One region of the Arthrobacter sp. zg-Y1116 genome, then DNA from elsewhere that is predicted to be linked to it. Evidence: riboswitches for the same ligand, from Rfam matches in the RefSeq annotation. Region 1 holds a riboswitch; the other holds the start of a gene.
The links. A riboswitch is a leader RNA that binds a small molecule or an ion and turns the genes downstream of it on or off. The one in region 1 is predicted to bind S-adenosylmethionine.

Region 1 (4,182 bases):
CCGTCGCAGACGTGCAAATCCGCGCGTCATGCAGGCAGGTATGCATGTAACGCTGGCAAAATCATCCTTTTTTCATGTGACCTTCGACATAGCTCACCGGGAAAGCTGCCTAGTCTCCGGCGGATTCTTTCAGTTCGGCCTGCTTGACCCCCGGGAGGGAGTGGGAATATTAACCTCGTGAGCCATACCCCCAGTACCTCAGGCGTACAAGAAGCGCGTAAAACCTTCTTCGGCCATCCCCGGATGTTGGCCAACCTCTTCAGCGTTGAGCTGTGGGAGCGATTCTCCTTCTACGGCATGCAGGGCATCCTGCTGTACTACATGTACTACAGCACCACCGACGGCGGCCTCGGCATCGACGAAGCCATTGCCGTCTCCCTGGTCGGCGCCTACGGCGGTGGCGTGTACCTTTCCACCATCGTCGGTGCCTGGCTCGCCGACCGCGTGTTCGGCTCGGAGCGGGTGCTGTTCTACTCCGCCGCGATCGTGGTCCTCGGCCACATTTCCCTGGCTGTGCTCCCCGGTTCCGTGGGACTGGCCGCCGGCCTGATCCTGATTGCCCTGGGTTCCGGCGGCGTCAAGGCCAACGCGACCTCCCTGGTGGGCACCCTGTACGAGGAGAAGGACGAACGACGCGACGCCGGTTTCTCCCTCTTCTACATGGGCATCAACCTCGGCGCCCTCGTCGGCCCGCTCCTGACCGGCCTCCTCCAGGTCCGCCTTGGCTTCCACTACGGCTTCGGCCTGGCCGCTATCGGCATGGCCATCGGCCTGGTCCAGTACGGCATGACCCGCAAGTACCTGCCCAAGGCAGCCCACGAGGTCACCAACCCGCTGCCGCGCAAGAAGTACCTCCCCATGGGCATCGTCGTTGCCGCAGTCGTGGTCATCGTCGCCCTGGCCGCCGCCTTCGGCCTGCTCAAGGCGGAGAACCTGGCAGTGGTCATGGCCACGGTCGCCATCCTGGCCTCCATCGCGTACTTCATCATCATCCTGCGCAGTCCGAAGGTGGACAGGCTAGAACGCCGGCGTGTTTACTCCTTCATGCCGCTGTTCATCGCCAGTGCCGCTTTCTGGGCGCTGTTCCAGCAGCAGTTCACCGTGGTGGCCCTGTACGCCGACACCTCCCTGGACCGGCACATCTTCGGGTGGGAAATGCCGCCGAGCTGGGTCCAGTCGATCAACCCGATCTTCATCATCATCTTCGCTGCAGTGTTTGCCGCCGTCTGGACCAAGCTGGGCGACCGCCAGCCGTCCTCACCGCTGAAGTTCGCCCTGGGCCTGGCAGTGATGGGCCTGGCGTTCCTGGCCTTCATTCCGTTCTCCGGCGGCGGCGCCAACAGCACCCCGCTGCTGGCGATCGTCGGCATCCTGCTCCTGTTCACGTTCGCGGAGCTGTTCATCTCCCCGATTGGCCTGTCCGTGGCAACCAAGCTGGCTCCGGAAATCTTCCGGACCCAGATGGTGGCCCTGTTCTTCCTGTCCGTCTCCCTGGGCACCACCCTGGCAGGCTGGCTGGCACAGTTCTACGATCCCGCAACTGAGGTCAGCTACTTCACCTTCAGCGGCGTCACCGCAATCATCCTGGGCATCGCCCTGGCTGTCGCGACACCGTCGATCAAGAAGCTCATGGGCGGCGTGCGCTAGCAGGCAGGCACCAAGCGTTTCACTAAGGACGGCGGCACCGGAACTTTCCGGTGCCGCCGTCCTTTTTGCCGTCCCGTCACATGCTTGGCTGCATCCCTGCGGCGTGGTTAGGATGGGTCCCAGCTTCAGGAGACACGGCCGCCAAGCTCCGACTTGGCCGTGCACCAACCCCATGCTTCACGGGTGGTTCGGATGACGAAGCGGCCTGCACCGCCCCTTGGGCATCCGGTGCGGGCAAGAGCACCGATTCCTTAAGGATCACTGCCATGCGCAAAAGCACTGACCGTATTTTGACCACGCACGCCGGTTCGCTCCCCCGGACCCCTGAACTGATTGCCGCGAACGCGGCCCGGGAAACCGACCCCGCGGATACGGAAGGCTACGCCGAACTGCTGCAGGCCGCCGTCGCCGACCTCGTGCGCCGCCAGCGCCAGGCGGGTATCGATATCCCCAACGACGGCGAATACGGGCATGCGATGTCCGCGGACGTCGACTACGGGGCCTGGTGGTCCTACTCGTTTGCCCGGCTTGGCGGCCTGAGCGTTGCCGAGACGGGGATCTGGAACATGGAACCGCACCGCTCCGAGCCCGGAAACGTTGTCCTCACCAGTTTCGGGGACCGCCGCGACCGGCAGCGCTTCGCCGATGCCTACACCGACCCAACCTCCGGCATCACCACCGGGGCGCAGAAGGTCTTTCCCAAGGTCACGGGTCCCGTGGAATACACGGGGTACGACGCCGTGGCCGGCGACATTGCCAACCTCAAGTCCGGTCTGGCCGAGGCAGGTTTGTCCGAGGGTTTCCTCGCCTCACTCTCCCCCGGCTCCTGTTCGCGGATTGCCAACGAGTACTACGCGACGGAGGAGGAGTTCATCTACGCCTGCGCGGATGCCATGCGGGAGGAATACCTTGCCATCGTGGACGCCGGGCTGATCGTCCAGATCGATGATCCGTCCATTGCCGAGAACTGGGACCAGATCAACCCCGAGCCTTCGGTGGCCGACTACCTCAAGTTCACGCAGATCCGCGTCGAGGCCCTGAACTATGCCCTGCGCGGCCTGCCCGAGGAACAGGTCCGATTCCACCTGTGCTGGGGTTCCTGGCACGGGCCGCACACTACGGACATCGAGTTCCGCCACCTGGTGGACACCCTGCTGCAGATTAACGCCGGCGGCTACAGCTTCGAGGCAGGCAACGTCCGGCATGAGCACGAATGGCGGGTCTGGGAGGATACCAAGCTGCCGGAGGGGAAGGTCCTCATTCCCGGCGTGGTCTCCCATGCCACCAACGTGGTGGAACATCCGGAACTGGTGGCGGACCGGATTGAACGGTTCGCCCGGCTGGTGGGGCGCGAGAACGTCATTGCGTCCACCGACTGCGGGCTGGGCGGCCGGGTGCATCCGCAGATCGCGGCGGCCAAGCTGGAGACGCTCGGAGAAGGTGCCCGGCTGGCCAGCGCCCGGCTCTGGTAGGCGGGCCACCGACCTGCGTGAGGGTGCGGCGGGCGGGACCGGCGTCCCGCCTCACCCGTGCCCGGGGCCTTAGCCGTCCAGTCCGGCGCTGACCAGCGCCAGCATGCCGCTTGCTGCCGCCAGGGCACCCAGTGCACAGACGGAATTGAACGCCTCCGCTCCGGCCTGCCGCCGGTCCCGCCCGAAGAGGATCCCCGCCGCGGCCCAGGCGGCCGCGAAGGCCAACGCCGGCATCGGTCCGCTGGCAAAACCCGCGGCGGTTTCCGCCCAGGCCGGCAGTGCGAACGCCGAGCGCTGCGTCCAGAAAAACCAGAACACCGGTGCGGCGCACAGGTAGAGCACGTTGAAGAAAACCATCATGGCCCGGGCGCCGCGGCGCAGGCCGCCGTGCGGCAGTGCGCCCTGCGGCGGCACGGAACTACTCGACGTGGCCATCAGCTTCCTTCCCCCGCCGCACCCGCGGCTTCGGCTAGAAGCATACGGGTGCCCCTGCGTTTCTACGTGCACGGCGTGTCTGCCGCCGACTGCGTTTCTTTGGCATGCTTAGGGGTATGTCTAATCGTGCCGGCCAACGCGCCGAACCTTCCGACCTTGTAGATCTCACCGCACTCTTGGACGCCTATTACGACGTCGTACCGGATCCGTCCAACGTTGCCCAGCGCGTGGCCTTCGGCACCTCCGGGCACCGCGGTTCCTCCCTCAACGGCGCCTTCAATGAGCAGCACATCGCGGCCATCACCCAGGCCATCGTGGAATACCGCACCTCGGCGGGCATCACCGGGCCGCTGTTCATGGGCAAGGACACGCATGCCCTGTCCGAACCGGCGCAGAACACCGCCTTGGAAGTGCTGGCCGCCAACGGCGTCAATGTGCAGATCGACGCACGCAACGGATTCACCCCCACCCCGGCCGTGAGCCATGCCATCCTGGTGCACAATTCCACGCGCACGGACCAGGCTGACGGCATTGTGGTCACCCCGTCGCACAATCCTCCGGCGGACGGCGGCTTCAAGTACAACCCGCCCACGGGCGGACCCGCCGGATCGGACATCACCAACTGGAT
Region 2 (4,182 bases), 660 kb from region 1:
GCCGACATGGCCCGGCAGCACACCGAAGTGTTCCGTGCCGCCATTGCCGGCGCCGGAGTGGCGCAGGCCGATCCGGCCATGACCGGCAGCACCGGAGCCATGGCCATTGACCCGCTGTCCCCCGGACTGCCGGAGCGGATCTGGTGGGGGTCCGGGACCCGGGCCACCGCCAAGTGGACCGGTGAGCAGGGCATGAACCTGATGAGCTCCACGCTCCTGACCGAGGACACCGGGGTGCCGTTCGACCAGCTGCAGGCCGAGCAGATTGCGGTGTACCGGAAGGCCTGGGCCGACGCCGGACACCAGGGCACCCCGCGGGTGTCCGTCAGCCGCAGCATCATTCCGCTGGTGACCGGGCAGGACCGGCACTACTTCGGGCTGCGCGCGCAGGCCGAGGGCCGGGACCAGGTGGGCCACCTCGACGGCGGATTGGCCCGGTTCGGGAAGAGCTACATCGGTGAACCGGACGTCATTGCTGCCGAATTGGCCGCGGATGCTGCGGTGCAGGAAGCCGACACTGTCCTGGTGACCGTGCCGAACCAACTGGGCGTGGAGTACAACGCGCATTTGCTGGAGAGCATCGTCAAGCTTGTGGCGCCGGGGGCCGGCTGGCGGTAAGTCTCGTCTGGCCCGGGTCCGCCCGGTCCTCCGGGTCCAGCCGGGTCCGCCGGGTCCGCCGGGTCCTCCGGGTCCAGCCGGGTCCGCCGGGTCCGCCGGGTCCTCCGGGTCCGCCGGGTCCGCCGGGTCCTCCGGGTCCAGCCGGGTCCGCCGGGTCCGCCGGGTCCTCCGGGTCCAGCCGGGTCCGCCCCCTGCGGGGCTGGAACGGCGGCAACGAAATTCCCCGCTCGCAGAGCTCGCGGGAAATATTAAAGCCGCCTTCCTCCAGCCCCTCCGGTGGCGGCGCGTGGTGTCCAGCACCTTCCGGGGCGGGCTGGGCCCAGCTCCTCCGGTGGCGGTTGTAGGTGCCGGAGCGCCTTCCTCCAGGCCCTCCGGCCGCGGGCAGCGTCCCAACCAGGACGCGGCCTGCGTACATCTTCGACTGGGAGGGACGGGCGTCGCCCCCGAGGTCCTCGCGCCGACGGAAGGCGAGGTGCAGAACGTAGGCACCGGACGGCAGGCGAGGTGCAGAACGTAGGCACCGGACGGCAGGCGAGGTGCGGAACGTAGGCGCCGGACGGACCGGGTTAGGCGGCTTTAATAATCCTTGCGAGCTCTGCGAGCAGGGATTTTCGTTGCCGCCGTTCCGGTCCGCCCGGCGCACCCCCACACGACGCACGCCCACCCAGCGGCACCCTCTGAAACGGTCCACTGTCGAAATGTCAGTGGCCTCCGCTAGAGTAGTTTTCAGCTTCACGAGATGTGGCCTTCGCCCGGTTTACCGGGCACAAAAGCTCCGACTGGCCCCACACCAACCCCATTGTTCGGCGGGTGGTTCGGATGACGAAGCGGCCTGCGTCATTCGTCGCAGGCAAGGACAACCTGCAAAGGAACCCACTGTGAGCATCTCCAGTGTCAGCAAATCCGGTCTCAGCAACTGCAGCGGCTTCGCCCCCGGGCACAACATCCATTGGATCCACAGCCGCCGCCTCGAGGGCTGGGAACAGTGGTCGGACGTCGAAGTCACGGCGGATCCGCAGCTGGACCTCATCTACCTGGTGTCCGAAGGTACCCAGCACCTGATGTGGTTCCACAATGTTCCGGCCGTCGCCACCGCGCTCGCGGCCGCCGTCGATACCCCGCAGTGGTGCCAGCGCTATTCCACACTGATGGTGCCCGGCGGATTCGACTCGGATGCCCGGAGTTCTTTTTTCTACTTGGCCCGGCCGGAACGGGTGGTTCCATGCAACGGCTCCCTGGTTCGGGCCCCGGAAACTGAGCGGATCGAAAAGGCCGGCTCCTAGCCTTTTGCCCGGCTCCGGGATTCGTATGAATGCCGGAGCCGGGCAAGCGCGCTGAACTGAGCAGTCTCGAATACCCGTGGCCCGGAGCGGCCGCGAACCTACGCTGGGCGCCATGGCATACAACGTACAAATCTGTGTGGACTGCACCCATGCCCTCAACCAAGCGGATTGGTGGGCCGAAACCCTCAAATGGGCCAGGGAACCCACCGACCAGGAGGTCCTCCAATCCGCCCTGGACCAGGGCCTCGCCTCACCGACGGACGTAGTGGAACACCACGGCGTCCGGGTCTGGCGGGATGTCGCTGCCATTTGCCCGCCCGACCAGGTGGGCCGGCGCGGGCGGCTGCGCATCCTGTTCCAGACGGTGCCGGAACCCAAGACGGTCAAGGACCGGATCCACCTCGACGTGATTCTGGATGACATGGCCAAGGAGGAAGCACGCCCCAGGTTGGAACAGCGGGGAGCCACCTTCCTTTATGAAGCCAGCCAGGGGCCGCAATCCTGGTACACCATGGCCGACCCGGAAGGGAACGAATTCTGCATCGGTTGACGACGCCGGTACTCACCCTTGTAGAGAAGGCGGACGCTGGGACGCGGCAGCTACGCAGGCAGCAGCTACTGCTGCAACAGCTCCGGCGGCACGCTGTAGAGGAGGATGACGCCCAGCAGGTTCTTCGCGGCGTGCACACCGTAGGAAAGCATGAAGTTGTTTCCGGCCCAGACGTAGATGCCTACGAGGGTGGCGCCCATCGCCAGGTAGGGCATCAGCACCGGCAGGGTCAGGGATTCCTTGCCCACAATGTGGATGGAGGCGAATAACAGGACCGACAGGATGCAGCATCCCCAGAGGTTCCAGTACCGGCTGAGCTTGCCGATCAGCAGGTGGCGGAAAATGTACTCCTCGACAAAGGGCGCCAGCACCACCAGCAGCGGCACCACCAGCCACGGCGATACGGACCCCACAAATCCCTCGACGGCTTCCTGGTTCACCGCCGTTTCGACCTGCCCGCTCAGCAACGCCCCGATCATGGTGACAATGAGCATGACGAGGACGCCGGCCGGAATCAGGGACAGGGACAGCACCGGCCGGGTAGCCAGAATCTTCGTTTCCCGCACCACGTAGGGCCGGGCCGCGAGGAAAGCCAGGAGGCCTGCGACCCCGTAAAACGCCAGGTTCAGGACGTAGGCGGCTGCAACCGGATCCGGAACCAGCATCACCAGGACAGGCATAACGAGTCCAGGCGCAAAGCTCAGGACCAGCAGGAACACCACGTAGAAACCTGCTGCCACGGCGTCACGGCGGGTGAAACGGTAGGAAAGCCACGGAATGTGGGCCGCAGGTCGCCCCGGAGGGCCGGTCCGGTATTCGTTCGCTGTCATTACCTCAGGATATGGGCCGTTCCGCCGGGATACAGCCCTCGCTAGCTCAACTCCGCGATCACCGGCGGCATGGCCTCGAGCAGCTCCCGCGCCAGGAAGCTGAGCGGTCCCCGCGAGGCGGAGAGCCGGTCCCCGCTCACCGCGTGCAGATAGGTGCCCCAGCACGCTGCCTGTTCCGGCGTCGCACCGCGGGCAAGGAACCCGCCCACCGCACCGGCAAGGACATCCCCGGACCCGGAAGTTCCCAGGCCCGAGTTCCCGGCCGGCACTTCCCAGCTCCTTCCGTCAGGAGCGGTAATGACGTTGTGCGCGCTGACCACCGCCCGGTATTTCCGTGCCACCTCCAGGGAGGCTTTCGGCAGGTCCAGGGAGTCTTCGTCGGCATCCTCGTCCTCGAGGAGGCGCAGGATTTCAGCACCGTTCGGGGTCAGGACCAGCCGGCCGGCCAGGGTGTCGTAAAGTTCCGGCAGCCCGGGCAGCACTCCGAGGGCAAAGGCGTCCAGTACCACCTGTGTCTTTTCCCCGAGCAGCGGAACCACTGACCGCAGGAGCGCTGCGGCCTGCTCGGCGTCGTCCAGGCCGGGGCCGATCACTACTGCCGACGCCGTCGAAAGATCGGATTCGAGCCGCTTGCCGGCCGCCGCGCCGTCAATCCCGCCGTCTTCCTCCGGCAGTCCCACCACCCCGGATTCGGGGATGGCCACGGCGACGGCGATCGCCGCCGATTCCGCCAACCCCATGGTCAGGCGGCCGGCGCCGACCCGCAGTCCGGCAAGCCCGGTCAGCATCACCGCTCCCGGGGTGCTGCGCGCTCCGCCGATCACCAGCACGGTGCCGCGGTCCTCCTTGCCGGAGGCCTCGGTGGAAAGCCGCCAGCCTCGCAGCAGTGCGGGGGTAACAA

Region 2: it holds a riboswitch for S-adenosylmethionine, as region 1 does, so the genes downstream of both, NNX34_RS02790 (hypothetical protein) here and NNX34_RS05985 (cobalamin-independent methionine synthase II family protein) in region 1, are expected to answer to the same signal.

What each region holds. Positions count from the first base shown of each region.
Region 1 is NZ_JANFLR010000001.1:1,261,158-1,265,339, reverse strand. It holds gene NNX34_RS05990 (peptide MFS transporter) at 244-1,647, shown strand; SAM riboswitch class IV at 1,771-1,894, shown strand; gene NNX34_RS05985 (cobalamin-independent methionine synthase II family protein) at 1,914-3,119, shown strand; gene NNX34_RS05980 (hypothetical protein) at 3,189-3,554, opposite strand; gene pgm (phosphoglucomutase (alpha-D-glucose-1,6-bisphosphate-dependent)) at 3,671-4,182, shown strand, end outside.
Region 2 is NZ_JANFLR010000001.1:602,995-607,176, forward strand. It holds gene NNX34_RS02785 (LLM class flavin-dependent oxidoreductase) at 1-618, shown strand, start outside; SAM riboswitch class IV at 1,349-1,481, shown strand; gene NNX34_RS02790 (hypothetical protein) at 1,497-1,901, shown strand; gene NNX34_RS02795 (VOC family protein) at 2,014-2,451, shown strand; gene NNX34_RS02800 (CPBP family intramembrane glutamic endopeptidase) at 2,517-3,281, opposite strand; gene NNX34_RS02805 (NAD(P)H-hydrate dehydratase) at 3,323-4,182, opposite strand, start outside.